One region of the Pseudoduganella sp. UC29_71 genome, then DNA from elsewhere that is predicted to be linked to it. Evidence: predicted binding sites of a transcription regulator. Region 1 holds the regulator's gene; each other region holds the start of a gene.
The links. The regulator sigma-54, encoded in region 1, starts transcription at its own class of promoters, with help from an activator protein. The targets are predictions, from matches to a motif close to TGGCANGNAANCTGCTTT.
Positions count from the first base shown of each region.

Region 1 (5,497 bases):
ACAAGAAAATGGATAAACGATGAAAAAAATTCTGATCTCGGCCCTGCTGCTGTGCGCAGCCGGGCTGGCCCAGGCTGAAAAGGCCGACTCCTACAAGCCCACCGAAATCAAGTTCGACCAGGTGGACGTGGACGACGTGAAGCAGATCCGCACCTTTACCGGCAACGTGATCCTCACGCGCGGCACGCTGCTGATGAAGTCATCGAAAGCGGTGGTCACGCAGGACCCGGAAGGCTACCAGTACGTCACCCTGACCAGCGTGCCCGGCACGCCGGCCACCTTCCGCCAGAAGCGCGACGGCGAGGGCGACCAGTGGGTCGAGGGCGAAGCCGAACGCATCGAGTACGACGGCAAGATCGAGCTGGTCAAGCTGTTCAACAAGGCCAAGGTGCGCCGCCTGGAAGGCAGCAAGCCCAGCGACGAAGTGCAGGGCGAGTTCATCTATTACGACAGCCGCAAGGAATTCTTCAGCGTGAAAAACAGCGCGACCGGCGAGAGCAAGCCGGGCGGCGGCCGCGGCACCATGGTGATCCAGCCGTCCACCAAGCGCCCGCCGCCGGACGCGCCGGCGCAGCAACCGCCAGCGGGGAAATGACGATGGCCGAAGCAACGCAGATAACGCAGAACATGGACGGCTGCACCAGCACCCTGGTGGTGCGCGGCCTGCAGAAAACCTACGGCAAGCGCCAGGTGGTGCACGACGTGTCGCTGCAGGTCGAATGCGGCGAAGTGGTGGGCCTGCTGGGGCCTAACGGCGCCGGCAAGACCACCTCCTTCTACATGATCGTGGGCCTGGTGCCGTCCGACGCGGGCAGCATCGATATCGCCGGCGTGGACGTGTCCAGCATGCCGATACACCAGCGCGCCACGCTGGGCCTGTCCTACCTGCCGCAGGAAGCGTCGGTGTTCCGCAAGCTGACGGTGGAGGAGAACATCCGCGCCGTGCTGGAGATCCAGAAGGTCAACGGCAAAACGCTGAGCAAGGCCGAGATCGACGAACGCCTGGACCGCCTGCTGGCCGACCTGCAGATCGAGAAGCTGCGCGAGAACCAGGCGCTGTCGCTGTCGGGCGGCGAGCGCCGCCGGGTGGAGATCGCGCGCGCGCTGGCCACCAATCCGCGCTTCGTGCTGCTGGACGAGCCGTTCGCCGGCGTGGACCCGATCGCCGTGATCGAGATCCAGCGCATCGTGCGCTTCCTCAAGGAGCGCGGCATCGGCGTGCTGATTACCGACCACAACGTGCGCGAGACGCTGGGCATCTGCGACCGCGCCTATATCATCAACCAGGGCAGCGTGCTGGCGTCCGGCCGTCCGGACGACATCATCGCCGACGAATCGGTGCGGCGCGTCTACCTGGGCGAACACTTCCGCATGTAAGACGCCATGAAACAGTCACTGCAACTCCGCACCTCTCAGCACCTGGCGCTGACGCCGCAGCTGCAGCAATCGATCCGGTTGCTGCAGTTGTCCACGCTGGAGCTGCACCAGGAACTGGAACAGCTGCTGGGCGAGAACCCCTTGCTGGAGCGGCTGGACGACCCGCTGGACCGCTCGCTGCGCCTGCTGAGCGACGGCGCCATCAACCAGACCCAGCCTAACGGCGCGGACGCTTCTCCGGCCGAGGTCGGCGCGCCCGCGCAGGACAGCGCCCCGGCCGCCGAGGGCGATCCCTTCGAGGGCGCCACCGGCGAAGGCGACAGCGCCAGCGGCGCCGAAGCCGACACCGACTGGAGCGACGCCGGCCGCAGCAAGGCGCCGGACGACGACGATGCGCGCCCGCAGCTCGAAGCGAGCCACTGCACCTTGCGCGAACACCTGATGGAGCAGATGCGCGTGACCGTGCAGGAGCCGCGCGACCGCGTGCTGATGGAACTGATCATCGACGCGCTGGACGAGAACGGCTACCTGGAAGAGCCGCTGGAGGAAATCCACGCGCGCCTGCCGCAAGAGGCGGACGTGGAGCTGGAAGAACTGCAGACGGCGCTGACCCTGCTGCAAAGTTTCGACCCCATCGGCGTGGGCGCGCGCAGCGCCTCCGAGTGCCTGGCGCTGCAGATCAAGCGCATGCCCGGCGTGCCCTTGGTGACGCGCCGCATGGCTGTCTGCATCGTGGAAAAGCACCTGGCCTGGTTCGCGCAGCGCGAGTTCAACAAGCTGAAAAAAGCCCTCGATTGCGACGACGAAGACTTGCGCGAAGCGCAGGCGGTGATCCGCCAGTGCAATCCGCATCCGGGCGCCGAGTTCGCTTCCGACGTGTCCGACTACGTGGTGCCGGACGTGATCGTGAAGAAGGCGCGCAATGGCTGGCAGGTCACGCTGAACAACGACGTGATGCCGCGCCTGCGCGTGAACGCGCTGTACGCCAACATGCTCAAGCAGGGCAAAGGCGAAACCGCGATGGGTGCGCAGCTGCAGGAAGCGAAGTGGCTGATCAAGAATATGCGCCAGCGTTTCGACACGATACTGCGCGTCGCACAAGCGATAGTAGAAAGACAAAAGAACTTTTTCAGCCATGGCGCGGTTGCCATGAGACCCCTTGTGTTGCGTGAAATTGCTGATACACTGGGACTACACGAGAGCACTATTTCTCGCGTAACAACTCAGAAATACATGCTGACTCCGCATGGGATGTTTGAGTTGAAATATTTCTTTGGCAGTCACGTCGCCACCGAAGCAGGAGGAGAAGCATCCTCGACGGCGATACGGGCGCTGATTGTGCAATTGACAGGAGCTGAAGACCCGAAAAATCCTTTATCCGACAGTAAGATTGCGGACATGCTGGGTGAACAGGGCATGGTAATTGCGCGACGGACTGTTGCCAAATATCGCGAAGCCTTGAAAATCCCTCCGGTAAGTCTGCGTAAAGCTTTGTAGTTTTACTTGGGTTCCCCTGCGCTCCAATAACATTCGACAGCGTACGAGCCCTTATCTTTAGGAGTGTGTATGAATCTCACCATCAGTGGACATCATCTCGAAGTGACCCCCGCCATCCGTGAATACGTGCAGAACAAGCTGGAACGGGTCAAACGCCACTTCGATCAAGTTATTGATATTGCTGTCATCCTGACTGTAGATAACCTCACCGAGAAAGAGAAAAGGCAGAAAGCGGAGATCAATCTGCGAATGTCCGGCAAGACCGTGTACGTGGAAAGCCTGTCGCAAGACCTGTACGCTGCCATCGATACGCTGGTCGACAAACTGGACCGCCAAGTCATGAAATACAAGTCGAAAGTGCAGGAGCATGGCCACGCGGCCATCAAACACCTCCCCGACACTTACGAACCCGCCGCCACCGCATAATACGGTCACCGGCACTCCAACAAAGGGCGCATCTGGCGCCCTTTTTTGCGCCCGCGCTAAAATGGAGCTCTAACAATCATAGAGACATCCAGCATGAGCGAGCACGTCCTGACCACGGTTGCCAACGGCACCGGCTTCATCACCCTCGACCGCCCCAAGGCGCTCAATTCCCTCTCCCTCGGCATGGTGCGCAGCCTGACGGCCGCACTGATGGCCTGGCGCAACGACAGCGCCGTAGCCGCCGTGGTGATCCGCAGCAGCAGCGAAAAAGCACTGTGCGCCGGCGGCGACATCCGCTTCTTCCACGAAGTGGGCACGGCCACGCCGCAGGGCGGCAGCGCGCTGCTGGAGGATTTCTTCACCGAAGAATACGCGCTCAACCACCTGATCCACTATTACGCTAAACCGTATATCGCATTAATGGACGGCGTGGTGATGGGCGGCGGCATGGGCATCTCGCAGGGCGGCCCCGGCTGCGGCGTGCGCATTGTGACGGACCGCACCAAGATGGCCATGCCGGAAGTAAACATCGGCCTGTTCCCGGACGTGGGCGGGAGCCATTTCCTGTCGCACGCGCCCGGCAGCCTGGGGCGCTACCTGGGCCTGACCGGCCTGACCGTGGGCGCGGCGGACGCGCTCTACGTCGGCCTGGCGGACCACTACGTGCCGACCGATGCCTGGGAAGCGCTGCGCGACTTGCTGGAGGCGGTGCCGGGCGGCGAGCTGCGCGACGCGATTGAAGCCTATAGCGCGCGGTTCCGGGCCGGCCCCGGCGTGCTGGAGACCGAGCGCGCCACCATCGAGCGCCATTTCGCGCTGGACAGCGTGGCGGACATCATGGCCTCGCTGGCCGGTGACGAGAATGTGTTTGCGCAGAAGGCGCTGCAGGCCATGCAGACGCGCTCGCCGCTGATGATGTGCGTGACGCTGGAGCTGTTGAGGCGCGGCGCCGCGCTGGACGTGGCGGACTGCCTGCGCATGGAGCGCAACCTGGTGCGGCGCAATTTCGAACATGGGGAAGTGCTGGAAGGCGTGCGCGCGCTGGTGATCGATAAGGACAATGCGCCGAATTGGTCGCCAGGGACGCTGGAGGAGGTGACGCCGGAGATGGTGGCGGCGTTCTTCGCGCCGCCGTGGCCGGCGCACGCGCATCCGCTGCGGCACCTGTGATGGTGGGTTACGCGCGTCCCGCGCTAACCCGCCCTACGTGAACCGTCGAACCGTCGAAACCGTCGAACCGTAGGGCGGGTTAGGCGAACGCCGTAACCCGCCGATCACGACTGCTCGCGGTGGCGCAGGACAACCTGTTCGGTCGGGTGGAAATGCCGCGCCAGGCGCTCGGCCATATACACCGAGCGGTGCTGGCCGCCCGTGCAACCCACCGCCACCGTCAGGTAGCTGCGGTTATCGGTCTTGAACGACGGCAGCCACTTGGCCACGAAATCGCGGATGTCCTTGAACATCTCGTCCGCGCTCGGCTGCGCATCCAGAAAGGCGATCACCGGCGCATCGCGGCCCGTCATCGGACGCAGCGCCAGGTCGTAATACGGGTTCGGGATCGCGCGCACATCAAACACAAAGTCCGCATCCAGCGGCACGCCCACCTTGAAGGCAAACGATTCAAAGAACAGCGTCAGCGGCGCGTTTTCGCTCTGCACCAGATCCTTGATCCAGGCACGCAGCTTGTTGGCGCTCAGTTCCGACGTATCGATCACGTGGCCCAGCTGCTCGATGGCCGACAGCCGCTCGCGTTCCTCCGAAATGCATTCGATCAACGTGCGGCGCGCGGCCGGGTTCTGCCCCGGCTTCAGTTCGTGCGACAGCGGATGGCTGCGGCGCGTCTCCGAGAAGCGCGCCACCAGCGAATGGGTGTTCGCCGTCAGGTACATGATCTTCACGTCGTGGCCCTGCTGGCGCAAGGCCTGCACGGCGTCCGGCAGGCTGGTAAGCGACTCGGCGCTGCGCGCATCGACCGCCACGGCCAGCGCTTGCGTGCCTTCGTCGGTCAGTTGCGACACCAGCTGCGACAGCAAGGCCGGCGGCAGATTGTCCACGCAATAATAGCCCGTGTCCTCGAGGACGTTGAGGGCGACGGATTTTCCGGAGCCGGAGATGCCGGTAATGAGAACGATACGCATAGCTAAAGATGATACATCAAGACTACGCGATAGGTGCGTTAGCGAACATATCAAAGCTG
Region 1 covers NZ_CP170549.1:6,607,972-6,613,468, forward strand. Annotated here, with positions in the region: gene lptC (LPS export ABC transporter periplasmic protein LptC) at 1-16, shown strand, start outside; gene lptA (lipopolysaccharide transport periplasmic protein LptA) at 20-595, shown strand; gene lptB (LPS export ABC transporter ATP-binding protein) at 598-1,377, shown strand; gene ACFJI2_RS29555 (RNA polymerase factor sigma-54) at 1,384-2,874, shown strand; gene hpf (ribosome hibernation-promoting factor, HPF/YfiA family) at 2,944-3,300, shown strand; gene ACFJI2_RS29565 (enoyl-CoA hydratase/isomerase family protein) at 3,394-4,470, shown strand; gene rapZ (RNase adapter RapZ) at 4,575-5,438, opposite strand.

Region 2 (5,497 bases), 2.7 Mb from region 1:
CGCGCGCGCGTGGCCACGCTGTGGCAGACCCGCATGCTGCGCTACTCCAAGCTCACCGTGGCCGACGAGATCGAGAACGCGCTGTCCTACTACCGCATCACCTTCCTGCGCGAGCTGCCCGGGCTGTACGACGACATCGAGGCCGACATCGCCGCGCAATACCGGCAGCCCGGCCCGGACGGCCAGTCGCAGCCCAACCCCATCAGCGCGCCCTACGTGCAGATGGGCAGCTGGATAGGCGGCGACCGCGACGGCAATCCCAACGTCAATGCCGGCACCATGCGCCACGCGCTGGCGCGCCAGGCCACCACCATCCTCGACTTCTACCTGGACGAGACCCACACCCTGGGCGCCGAACTGTCGGTGTCGACGCTGATGGTGCGCTGCACGCCCGCCTTGCAGCTGCTGGCCGACTCCTCCACCGACACTTCCGACCACCGCAGCGACGAGCCCTACCGGCGCGCGCTGATCGGCATCTACGCGCGCCTGGCCGCCACCGCGCGCGCCCTGGGCGCGGCCAACATCCTGCGCCAGGAAGTGGGCCATGCCGAGCCGTACGAGCACGCCGCCGCCTTCGCGGCCGACCTGCAGATCCTGATCGATTCGCTCAACGCCAACCACGGCGCCATGCTGGTGCAGCCGCGCCTGTCCACGCTCAGGCGCGCGGCCGACATCTTCGGCTTCCACCTGGCCTCGCTGGACATGCGCCAGAGTTCGGACGTGCACGAGCGCGTGCTGGCCGAGCTGTTCGCCAAGGCCGGCGCGGCGCCCGACTATGCGGCGCTGGACGAGGAAGCCAAGGTGGCGCTGCTGCTGGCCGAGCTGGCGCAGCCGCGCCTGCTGTACTCGCCCTACATCGAATACTCGGCCGAAACCGCCTCGGAGCTGGCGGTGCTGGGCGCGGCGCGCGAAGTGCGCCAGCGCTACGGCGCGCGCGCCATCCGCAACTACATCATCTCGCATACGGAAACCGTGTCCGACCTGCTGGAAGTGCTGGTGCTGCAGCAGGAAACCGGCTTGCTGCAGCCTGCCGCCGGCGGCGCCGCCACGCTGGACCTGATGGTGATCCCGCTGTTCGAGACCATCCCCGACCTGCAGCGCGCGGCCGGCATCATGGAACGCCTGATGGCGCTGCCCCTGGTGCGCCAGCTGATCGACGCGCAAGGCGGCCTGCAGGAGGTCATGCTGGGCTATTCGGACTCCAACAAGGACGGCGGCTTCCTCACCTCCAACTGGGAGCTGTACAAGGCCGAGCTGGGCCTGGTGGAGGTGTTCGCCAAGGCCGGCGTGAAGCTGCGCCTGTTCCACGGCCGGGGCGGCACCGTGGGCCGGGGCGGCGGTCCCAGCTACGAAGCCATCCTGGCGCAGCCCAAGGGCACGGTGAACGGGCAGATCCGCCTCACCGAACAGGGCGAAATCATCGCCTCCAAGTTCTCCAACGCGGAAATCGGACGCCGCAACCTGGAGCTGCTGGTGGCTGCTACGCTGGAGGCGAGCCTGATGCCACCGGTGGCGGACGACGCGCAGCGCGCCCAGCTGGCCGGCTTTGAAGCGGTGATGGCGGAGATTTCCGAACGCGCCTACAAGGCTTACCGCAACCTGGTCTATGAAACGCCCGGCTTCACCGACTACTTCTTCTCGGCCACGCCGATCGCCGAAATCGCCGAACTGAACCTGGGTTCGCGCCCGGCCTCGCGCAAATCGACGCGCCGCATCGAAGACCTGCGCGCCATTCCGTGGGGCTTCTCGTGGGGCCAGTGCCGTTTGCTGCTGCCGGGCTGGTACGGCTTTGGCAGCGCCATCGGCTCGTGGATCGAGGACGGCGAGGCCGAAGGCCAGCGCGAGGAACGGGTGGCGCAGCTGCGCGCCATGTTCCAGCACTGGCCCTTCTTCGCCACCCTGCTGTCGAATATGGACATGGTGCTGGCCAAGACCGACCTGGCCATCGCTTCGCGCTATTCGCTGCTGGTGCAGGATACCGAGCTGCGCGAACGCATCTTCAAGCGCATCACGGCCGAACACGCGGCCACGCTGGCCTGCCTGGAGCGCATCACCGGCGCCAGCGAGCGGCTGGCCGGCAATCCGCTGCTGGCGCGCTCGATCCAGAACCGCTTCGCCTACCTGGACCCGCTGAACCACTTGCAGGTGGAACTGATCAAGCGCCACCGCTCGGTGTCGCACGAGCCGGGCAAGGTGGACGAACGCGTCCACCGCGGCATTCACCTGTCGATCAACGGCGTGGCGGCAGGGTTACGCAACACCGGCTGACAAGACACATTCTTTCAAATTGGAAATGTCGAAAAATCTTACAAATTGTTATTTAACCAAAAATCAACTGCCAAGTAACTAGCTGATTGCATGGCGCATTCTCCTACAGGCACGGGTTATGCATTCCTACTCATACCCCAACCCATAACCGACGGAGAAAGCCATGAATGTCAAAAAGGTTATCCGCGTGGCGCTGACTGCCTGCACACTGCTGGCAGGCGCGGCCCACGCGACCACGTTGAACCTGCCCGATGCGAATCCGCTATCGGCCACCACGTACAACAACTTCACCGTCTACTCGCTCGACCTGCTGCAGCAGTGCCAGCCCGTCGATCCACGCTGCCAGCCCAGCGGCCCCTACCCTGTCGCGTCCAGCCCGGGCGCAATCAAGGACCAGGCGGTTATCCTGAATTCATCCAACGGCCAGACCAATCTATCCAACGACCCGTTCGCCAACGGCTCGTCCGTCGATGAAATTTTCCTGACCCCGACCGGCAACCAGAGTTCCAGCTATACCATGACCGACGTCGGCGGCCAGTTTGTTGGCGACCAGACCAACCGCTGGGACATCAAACTGTCCCAACTGCAAAGCTACCTGGGCACGCATGATCTGGTATTCCTGTTCGACAACAACCAGTCCGGCAACGGCAGCAACCAGTATGTCAACATCTGGGGCCAGGCCCGCATCATCGATGCGGCCGGCAATACCGTAAGCGGCCTGTGCTTTGAAATCAGCACCGGCTCCGGCTGCGGCACGGACAACCCGCTCGACGACTCGACCTTCCTGCCGGTGATCTCGGATTTCTGCGTGGATAAGGTGACCGGCGCCTCGTACAAAATAGGCCTGGCGCAGAACGCCGGCGATTGTCCTGTCGAAGCAGGCCACCCGCAAGGCGGCTACCAGGTCAACAACAACATCAGCACCAGCACGGCCGAGTTTGCCGCGGTCAACCTGGCACTGAGTGCTGCCGCGCTCGATCCGCTGAACGGCGAGCTGTTCCTGTCCATTAATATCCGCTACACCGGCAACGACGCCGGCGCCGAGCAGCTGTGGATTTGCAGCGCCTGCGACGTCACCGGAGAACGCGTCAACGTGCCGGAACCGGCCACGCTGGCCCTGTTTGGCATCAGCCTGCTGGGACTGGCATTCTTCCGCCGCCGTAACGTCTGACTCTGTTGAATCCGGGGCCGCCTCGCGCGGCCTCGGCAGCTCCTGCGGCGCGGGCCGGCCGCGCCCGCCAGCGCCCCATGCCCGCTAATGCCCCTTCCCCGCCTCGTCCCGCACGGCTTTCACCTGCGCTTCGCTCACCCTGGCCGCACCGCCCCAGCTGGCGCGCATATAGTTCGCCAGGTCCGCGACTTCCTTGTCGGCCAGCTTGCCGGCAAAGCCCGGCATTTCCTGCATGCTCTCCCTGTCGCCGAAATGCTGCGCGGCGATGCCGTCCAGCGTGACGGCGATCAGGTTGTGCGGATCGGCGCTGCGCACCGAGCTGTTGCCCTTCATCGGCACCGCCACGTGCGGCTTGCCGCCGCCGTCCAGGCCATGGCAGCCCGCGCATACCGCGATATAGGTGCGGCGGCCGGCGTCGATGTCCGCCCCGGTCGGGTTGGCCAGCTTCAGCGCCTGCGGCGCCAGGGGCTTGTCGCCCATCAGGTAAGTGGTCATGGCCTTCACGTCGCCCGGCTGCATGTACTGCGTGCTCAGGTGCACCACCTCGAACATCTCGCCCGTGGCCGAGCCTTGCGGCGCCACGCCGGTGGTCAGCAGCGATGCCAGGTCGGCCTCGGTCCAGCCCATGGCAGCCAAACCGGCCGGCGTGATGTCGGGCGCGCCGATGCGGGCCATGCGGTTACCGGTCAGGGTGCGCGACAAGTCCATCTGCCCCAGCGCGCCGCGCGGCGTATGGCACTCCGCGCAATGGCCCAGCGTGTTGGACAGGTAGCGGCCGCGTTTCCATTCGGCCGACTGGCCTTGCGAGGCGTCGGTCAGCTCGTCCTTCAGGAACAGCATGTTCCAGAAACGCACGCCGAAGCGCATGTTGTAGGGGAACTTCAGGTCCGGCTCCTTGTTCGCCACCCTGGCCGGTTTCACCTGCATCAGGTAAGCGTAGATCGCGTCGCTGTCGGCGCGCGCCATGGAACGGTAGGACGTGTAAGGCATGGCCGGGTACAAATGCTTGTCCGGCGTGACGCCGTCGCGCAGCGCGGCGTAGAACTCATCCGCGCTCCAGCTGCCGATGCCGTGTTCCTTGTCGGGCGTGATGTTGGTGCCGTAGAAGGTGCCGAACGGCGACTTCAGCTCCACGCCGCCGGCCCACTGCGCGCCGGACGCCGTGGTGTGGCAGGCCGCGCAGTCGGCCAGCTTGGCCAGGTAGCGGCCGCGCTCCACCATCTCCTTGTTGCTGGCGGCCGGCGCCGTGGCGCCGCTGCCGCCCTTGCCGCAGCCGCCCAGCAGCGCCAGCACGGCAACCGTGATCGCGCCTGCCGCCGCGCGGGGAAGGAAGGCGCGCATCATGTGCCCTCCTTCACCAGCCCGGGCGTGCCCAGCACCACTTCCTTCACCGCCTCGAAGTAGCGCACGTAGCCGGTGCAGCGGCAGATATGGCCCTCCAGCGCGGCGCTGATGGTCTGCTCCACGTCCGCCCTGGCCACCGGCGCGCGCTTCAGGTGCTCCAGCAGCACGGTGGCGGCATTGACGAAACCGGGCGTGCAGTAGCCGCACTGGAAGCTGAAGTGCTCCAGGAACTTCTGCTGGATGGCGGACATGCCGATTACTTCGCCCTTGTCGTTCTTCTGGCCCACGCCCTCCACCGTGCGCACCTTCTTGCCTTCGAAGTAGTGGGCGCCGGTGATGCAGGAGCGCACCTCCTCGCTGCTGCCATCCGGCTTGTCAAGGATGACCACGCAAGCGTGGCACACGCCCTGGCCGCAGCCCAGGCGCGAACCGGTCAGGTTCAGGTATTCATGCAGGAAGTCGACCATCATGATGCCTTCGGGTACAGGCACCGGGCCGACGGTCTTGCCGTTCAAATGTAGCGTGATAGGTTTGGCGACGATGCTCATGCCAGCACCTCCTTGATGCGTTGCGGGGTTACGGGCAGCTCGGTAAAGCGGTGGCCGATGGCGTGCGCGATGCCGTTCACGATGGCGCCCACCACGGGAATCATCACCACCTCGGCGATGCCTTTGGGCGGGTCGGTTTCGGACACGGGCGGCAGCACTTCGGCGG
Region 2 covers NZ_CP170549.1:3,873,393-3,878,889, forward strand. Annotated here, with positions in the region: gene ppc (phosphoenolpyruvate carboxylase) at 1-2,268, shown strand, start outside; gene ACFJI2_RS17110 (PEP-CTERM sorting domain-containing protein) at 2,432-3,439, shown strand; gene ACFJI2_RS17115 (c-type cytochrome) at 3,524-4,783, opposite strand; gene ACFJI2_RS17120 ((2Fe-2S)-binding protein) at 4,780-5,331, opposite strand; gene ACFJI2_RS17125 (xanthine dehydrogenase family protein molybdopterin-binding subunit) at 5,328-5,497, opposite strand, start outside.
Region 2: ACFJI2_RS17110 (PEP-CTERM sorting domain-containing protein) is a predicted target of sigma-54. The motif match lies at 2,376-2,393, and genes of this name have one in related genera.

Region 3 (5,497 bases), 150 kb from region 1:
GGCGTGAACGTGGACGCGCAGATGCGGGCCGTGTTCCGCGTTGCCGTGGCGCGCCACGCCGTCACGCATCCGCCGCTGTCGCGCCGCGCCGTCTTCGACCAGATGCTGCGCGACTTCTTCTGCGAGCGCAGCGTCGCGCCGGGCACGCTGCGGGTGCAGCGCCATGAACCGGTCGCTGCGCTGCCCACCTTCGGCCAGTTCAGCTACTGGCTGGAACAGGACCACCTGATGGAAGCGCAGCGCATGGCACCCGCGCTGGCGGCCGACAGCGCCATCGCGCGGCCCGGCCGGCCGGGCGCCGCCTTCCGCGTGGAGGCCATGCAGGCGGACGTGCAACTGGTGTCGCGGGCGGACCGCAGCCAGGTCACCGGCAAGCCTTATCTGTACGTGGTGACGGACATCTTCAGCAGTGCGGTGGCAGGCATCTACGTGAGCATGGAGCAGCCCAGCTGGCGGCACGCGCTGATGGCACTGGCCAACAGCGCGGCCGACAAGCGCCGCTATTGCCTGCGCCACGGCCTGGATATCCCGTCCGGCGCGTGGCCGTCGCGCCATCTGCCCGAGCTGCTGTTCGCCGACGCCGCGCTGCTGGGCAGTGCGGACGATGGCGCGGATGGCGCACTGCTCAACAACTTCAACGTGCGCTGCCTGGTGGCGCCGCAGGAAGCGCCGTCGCCATGGAGCGCGGAGCTGGGCAAGCGCTTCGCGCTGCAGCCCTGCGCAGCCGGCCCCGCAGCCAGCCTCCCAGCCAGCCCCGCAGCCACCGTCGCAGCCCCCGCAGCCGGCCTGGCGGGCGGTCCCGCAGCTGCCAGCGGCGAGTGGGATGGCGGCCTGACGCTGCCCTGCGGCCGCCTGGACGCGGTGCTGGACCTGGAACAGTTCACGCGCGTGGCGATCAGCGGCGTGCTGGCCTACAATCACGCGCCGCTGGACGGCGGCCACACGCCGCAGCAACTGTGGGACTGGGGCGTGACGCAGCGCGGCACGGGGCTGCGCCAGTACGCCGAGGAGCTGGTGCATTGCAGCCTGCTGCCGGTGCACGACGCAGTGGTCACGGCCGAGGGCATCTGCCTGAACGGCACTTACTACAGCTGTGCGCGCGCCGAGGAAGGGCGCTGGTTCGAGCGCGCCGCCCAGCGCGGCCAGTGGCACGTGAAAGTGGCGTGCGACACCGCCAGCCTGGACACCGTCTACCTGCTGGACCCGCAGGCGCCGATGCACTTCCACGCCTGCCACATCGCCGAGCGCAGCGTGGCGCACCGGCGCCTGTCGTCGGCCGAGGTGGCGCGGCTGCGCGCCGGCGACTTCCCGGCCCGCCCACACAGCGCGCCGCATGGCCACTACGCCAGTTTCGAGCGCATCGTGGCGACGCTGACGGGCTAGCCGCCGCCTGCGCGGCGCATCCGCATGGTGCGTTGCATCAAAATAGTACGCGGCAATGCAAGGGCCGTGGCGCTGATACCGCCACGGCCTTTTGCATTATGGGGGAGACGATGGTTGGCTGAAATGGTGCAATGCAAAATAAAATGCTGAAGCGCCGAAAAGTCTCCTTTCTCCGCTGGGTGCCGCGTGCGGCGCGTGCCGCTGCGCCGCAGCGCGGGCCTGCGCCGGCCCGCAGCGACTTTGTTTTTCCCAGCCGCCGCATCTTTGTTTTATTTTGCATATGAATATTACATTTATGTTTTATTGGCACAGCGTTTGCTAAGGCAACAGGGTAGTTCCAACTACCAGGAGGTTGCCGATGATAAGCAGGAGAGATTTTTTGTACCGTGCCGCAGCGGTCGGCGGCACGGGTCTGATGCTGAACACGATGAGTGCCTGGGGCATGGGCATCGAATCGACGATGTCCGCGCCGCCGGCCCTGAGCGGCAGCGGCAAGGGCAAGAAGGTGGTGATCCTGGGCGCCGGCCTGGCCGGCATGACCGCCGCCTTCGAGCTGGGCAAGCTGGGGTACCAGTGCCAGGTGCTGGAAGCGCGCGCCTTTGCCGGCGGGCGCTGCCAGACGGCGCGCAAGGGCTTTGCGCTGACGGAACTGGGCGGCGAGGAGCAGCGCTGCCAGTTCGACCAGGGCCACTACATCAACCACGGCCCGTGGCGCATTCCGCTGCACCACCAGTCCACCTTGCACTACACGCGCCTGTTCGAGGTGCCGCTGGAAGTGATGGTCAACGACAACGATCATTCCATCGTCTACCTGGAGAACGGCGGCCCGCTGTCGAAGCAGCGCCTGCGGCCGGCGCAGATCAAGGCCGACATGCGCGGCCACGTGGCCGAGCTGCTGGCCAAGTCGGTCAAAGCGAAACAGATCGACCAGGCGCTCACCGAGCAGGACCAGCGCCTGTTGCTGGACTACCTGGCGCACGAGGGCCAGCTGGACGCGGGCGACCTGCGCTACAAGGGGCGCAGCGGCCGCGGCTACGCCGTCAATCCGGGCGCGGGCCTGATGCCCGGCGCCGGCAAGGAGTCAGACCCGCTGGGCTTCAAGGAGCTGCTGGAATCGAAGGTGGGCATATCTACAGCGCCGTGCAGGATTTCCCCATGCAGAACACCATGTTCCAGCCGGTGGGCGGCATGGACCAGATCGCGAAGGCGTTTGAAAAGCGCGTCGGCAAAGCCATCCGCTACCGCGCCGAGGTGCAGACCATACGCCACGGCGAAAACCACGTGGCGGTGACCTACAAGGACACCGCCAGCGGCAAGTTCACCACCGTGAACGCCGACTACTGCCTGTGCACCATCCCGCTGTCCGTGCTGCGCATGATAGAGACCGACTTCTCGCCCAGGTTCAAGGCCGCCATCAAGCAGGTGGCCTACGCGCCGGTCGGCAAGATCGGCCTGCAGATGAAGCGCCGCTTCTGGGAGGAGGACGACCAGATCTACGGCGGCCACGTGCTCACCGACATCAAGGGCATCAACACCATCTCGCTGCCGTCGTCGAACTGGCAGAAGCAGAAGGGCGTGCTGCTCGGCTACTACAACTACCAGACTTCGGCCATCGAGGTGAGCGCCATGACGCCGGCCGAGCGCGCCGAATTCGCCGTGGCGGCCGGGGAGAAGATTTTCCCGGCCTACCGCGAGTCGTTCGAAAGCGCCTTCTCCGTGGCCTGGCACCGGGTGCAGTACAACCTGGGCGGCTGGGCCGACTGGAACGAGGAGAGCCGCAAGCACGCCTACCCGGTGCTGCTGGAAGGCGAGGGCCGCGTGCTGCTGGCCGGCGAACACCTGAGCTACCTGACCGGCTGGCAGGCCGGCGCCATCGAATCGGCCTGGCAGCAGCTGGCCAAGATCCATGAAAGGGCCAGCGCATGAAGCCTTCCATTGCAAGCCTGGCGGCGGCCGCGTCGATCGCCGCCGTGCTGGCGGCGCCGCCGGCGCGCGCCGACGGCAAGGCGCTGTTCCAGAAGAACTGCGCCGCCTGCCACCAGGCCAGCGGCAAGGGCATACCCGGCGCCTTCCCCGCGCTGGCCGGCAACCCGCTGGTGCAGGGGCCGGCGCCGGAGGTGGCCACCGTGCTGCTGCAGGGGCGCGGCGGCATGCCCGATTTCAGCGCCAGCCTGAGCGACGACGAGATCGCCGCCGTGCTCAGTTTCGCGCGCAGCACCTGGGGCAACCAGGCGCCGCCCCTGAAGGGAGAAGAAGTGAGCACGCTGCGCAGCCGCCTCGGCGTGCCGCCATACGCGAACGGCCAGATGTCCAACAAACACTGAAAGAGACCATGAACAAAGCTACCGTAACGAACGCCTTCGCCGTCCTGGCGCTGCTGTCCGGCTACGCCGCCGCGCAGGCGCAGGACATCGTCCGCCACAAGATCCCCGGTTCGGACTTTCCGATCGCCCAGGCGGTGACCCTGCCGCCCGGCGCCACCATCCACTTCATCAGCGGCCAGGTGCCGCCGGTGGTCGACAAGGCCGCCGCGCCCGATTCGCTGGCCGCCTACGGCGACACCCGCACCCAGACCATGGGCGTGCTCAAGAAGATAGACGAAATCCTCAAGGGCATGAACCTGGCCATGGGCGACGTGGTGAAGATGCAGGTCTTCCTGGTGGGCGACCCGGCCAAGGGCGGGCGCGCCGACATCAAGGGCTTCATGGAGGCCTACACCCAGTACTTCGGCGGTTCCCAGCCCAACCTGCCCGCGCGCGCCGTGATGCAGGTGGCCGCGCTGAACGTGCCGGGCTGGCTGGTGGAAATCGAAGTGGTCGCCGCAAAAAAATAAAGCACAACAAAGTCACTCAACATTGAAGGGGTATCGTTATGCAGAAGGCCAAACTGAAAGCATGCGCAGCAGCCGTCATGGTGCTGTACTCGGGACTGTCGCTCGCGGCCGGTGAAGGCGCCGGCGGCGGCCAGGCCGAAGCGGTGGCCGGCGCCGCCGTCACGCCCTCGTCGGCCGGCGCGGTGATCGTCACCGGCACCCGCGCCAGCGGCCTCAAAGTGGAAAACAGCGCCTCGCCCATCCAGCTGCTGGACAACGCCTCGCTGGCCCGCACCGGCCAGCCCGACCTGATGCAGGCGCTGGCGCAGAACCTACCGTCCTTCACGGCCCAGGCCTTCGGCGGCGACACCGCCAACCTGACGCTGTCGGCGCGCCTGCGCGGCCTGAGCCCCAACAATACGCTGGTGCTGGTGAACGGCAAGCGCCGCCACGGCACCTCCAACCTGGCGGTGCTGGGCGGGCCGTTCCAGGGCGGCGCGGCGGCCGACCTGAGCTACATCCCGGTGGCCATGATCGACCACATCGAGGTGCTGCAGGACGGCGCGGCCGCGCAGTACGGCACCGACGCCATTGCCGGGGTCATCAACATCATCCTCAAGTCCAACAGCAAGGGCGGCACCTTCAACGTCAACGGCGGCGGCTACTCGGACGGCGGCGGCAGGACCGCCGACGGCATGGGCAACGTCGGCTTCGCGCCCTTCGACAAGGCCTTCGTGAGCCTGAGCGCCGAATCGAAGTACCACGACTTCAGCAACCGCGGCGGCCTCGATCCGCGCGTGGTGGACGCGGCCAACATCAAGAAGATGCCGCTGCTGCAAGCGCCCGGCTACCCCAACCTGAACAAGATCAGCGGCGACGCGCAATACCACCTGACCGTGTTCGGCCTGAACGCCGGCTACGAGATCGACGACGACACTTCCCTGTACGCCTTCGGCACCGTGGGCCGCAAGGAGGCGCGCGCCTTCGAGAACTACCGCATGCCGGACCGGCTGCCGCAGGTCTATCCGCTCGGCTTCAGTCCCAAGGAAACCATCAAGGACCAGGACTACGCCTTCACCGCCGGCGCCAAGGGCAAGCTGGCCGGCGCCTGGAACTGGGAGCTGAGCACCACCTACGGCCGCGACAAGGCCGAAATCGGCGTCGAGGATTCGGCCAACGTGTCGCTGTACCAGGACAAGGGCTTCACGCCCACCGTGTTCTCGGCCGGCGCCTTCATCGCCAGCCAGTGGACCAACAACCTGGACTTCAGCCGCGAGCTGGCCCTGGTGGGCGCCAAGCCGG
Region 3 covers NZ_CP170549.1:6,760,960-6,766,456, forward strand. Annotated here, with positions in the region: gene ACFJI2_RS30165 (hypothetical protein) at 1-1,383, shown strand, start outside; gene ACFJI2_RS30170 (flavin monoamine oxidase family protein) at 1,763-2,674, shown strand; gene ACFJI2_RS30175 (flavin monoamine oxidase family protein) at 2,572-3,309, shown strand; gene ACFJI2_RS30180 (cytochrome c) at 3,306-3,707, shown strand; gene ACFJI2_RS30185 (RidA family protein) at 3,716-4,216, shown strand; gene ACFJI2_RS30190 (TonB-dependent receptor plug domain-containing protein) at 4,255-5,497, shown strand, end outside.
Region 3: ACFJI2_RS30170 (flavin monoamine oxidase family protein) is a predicted target of sigma-54. The motif match lies at 1,688-1,705, and genes of this name have one in related genera.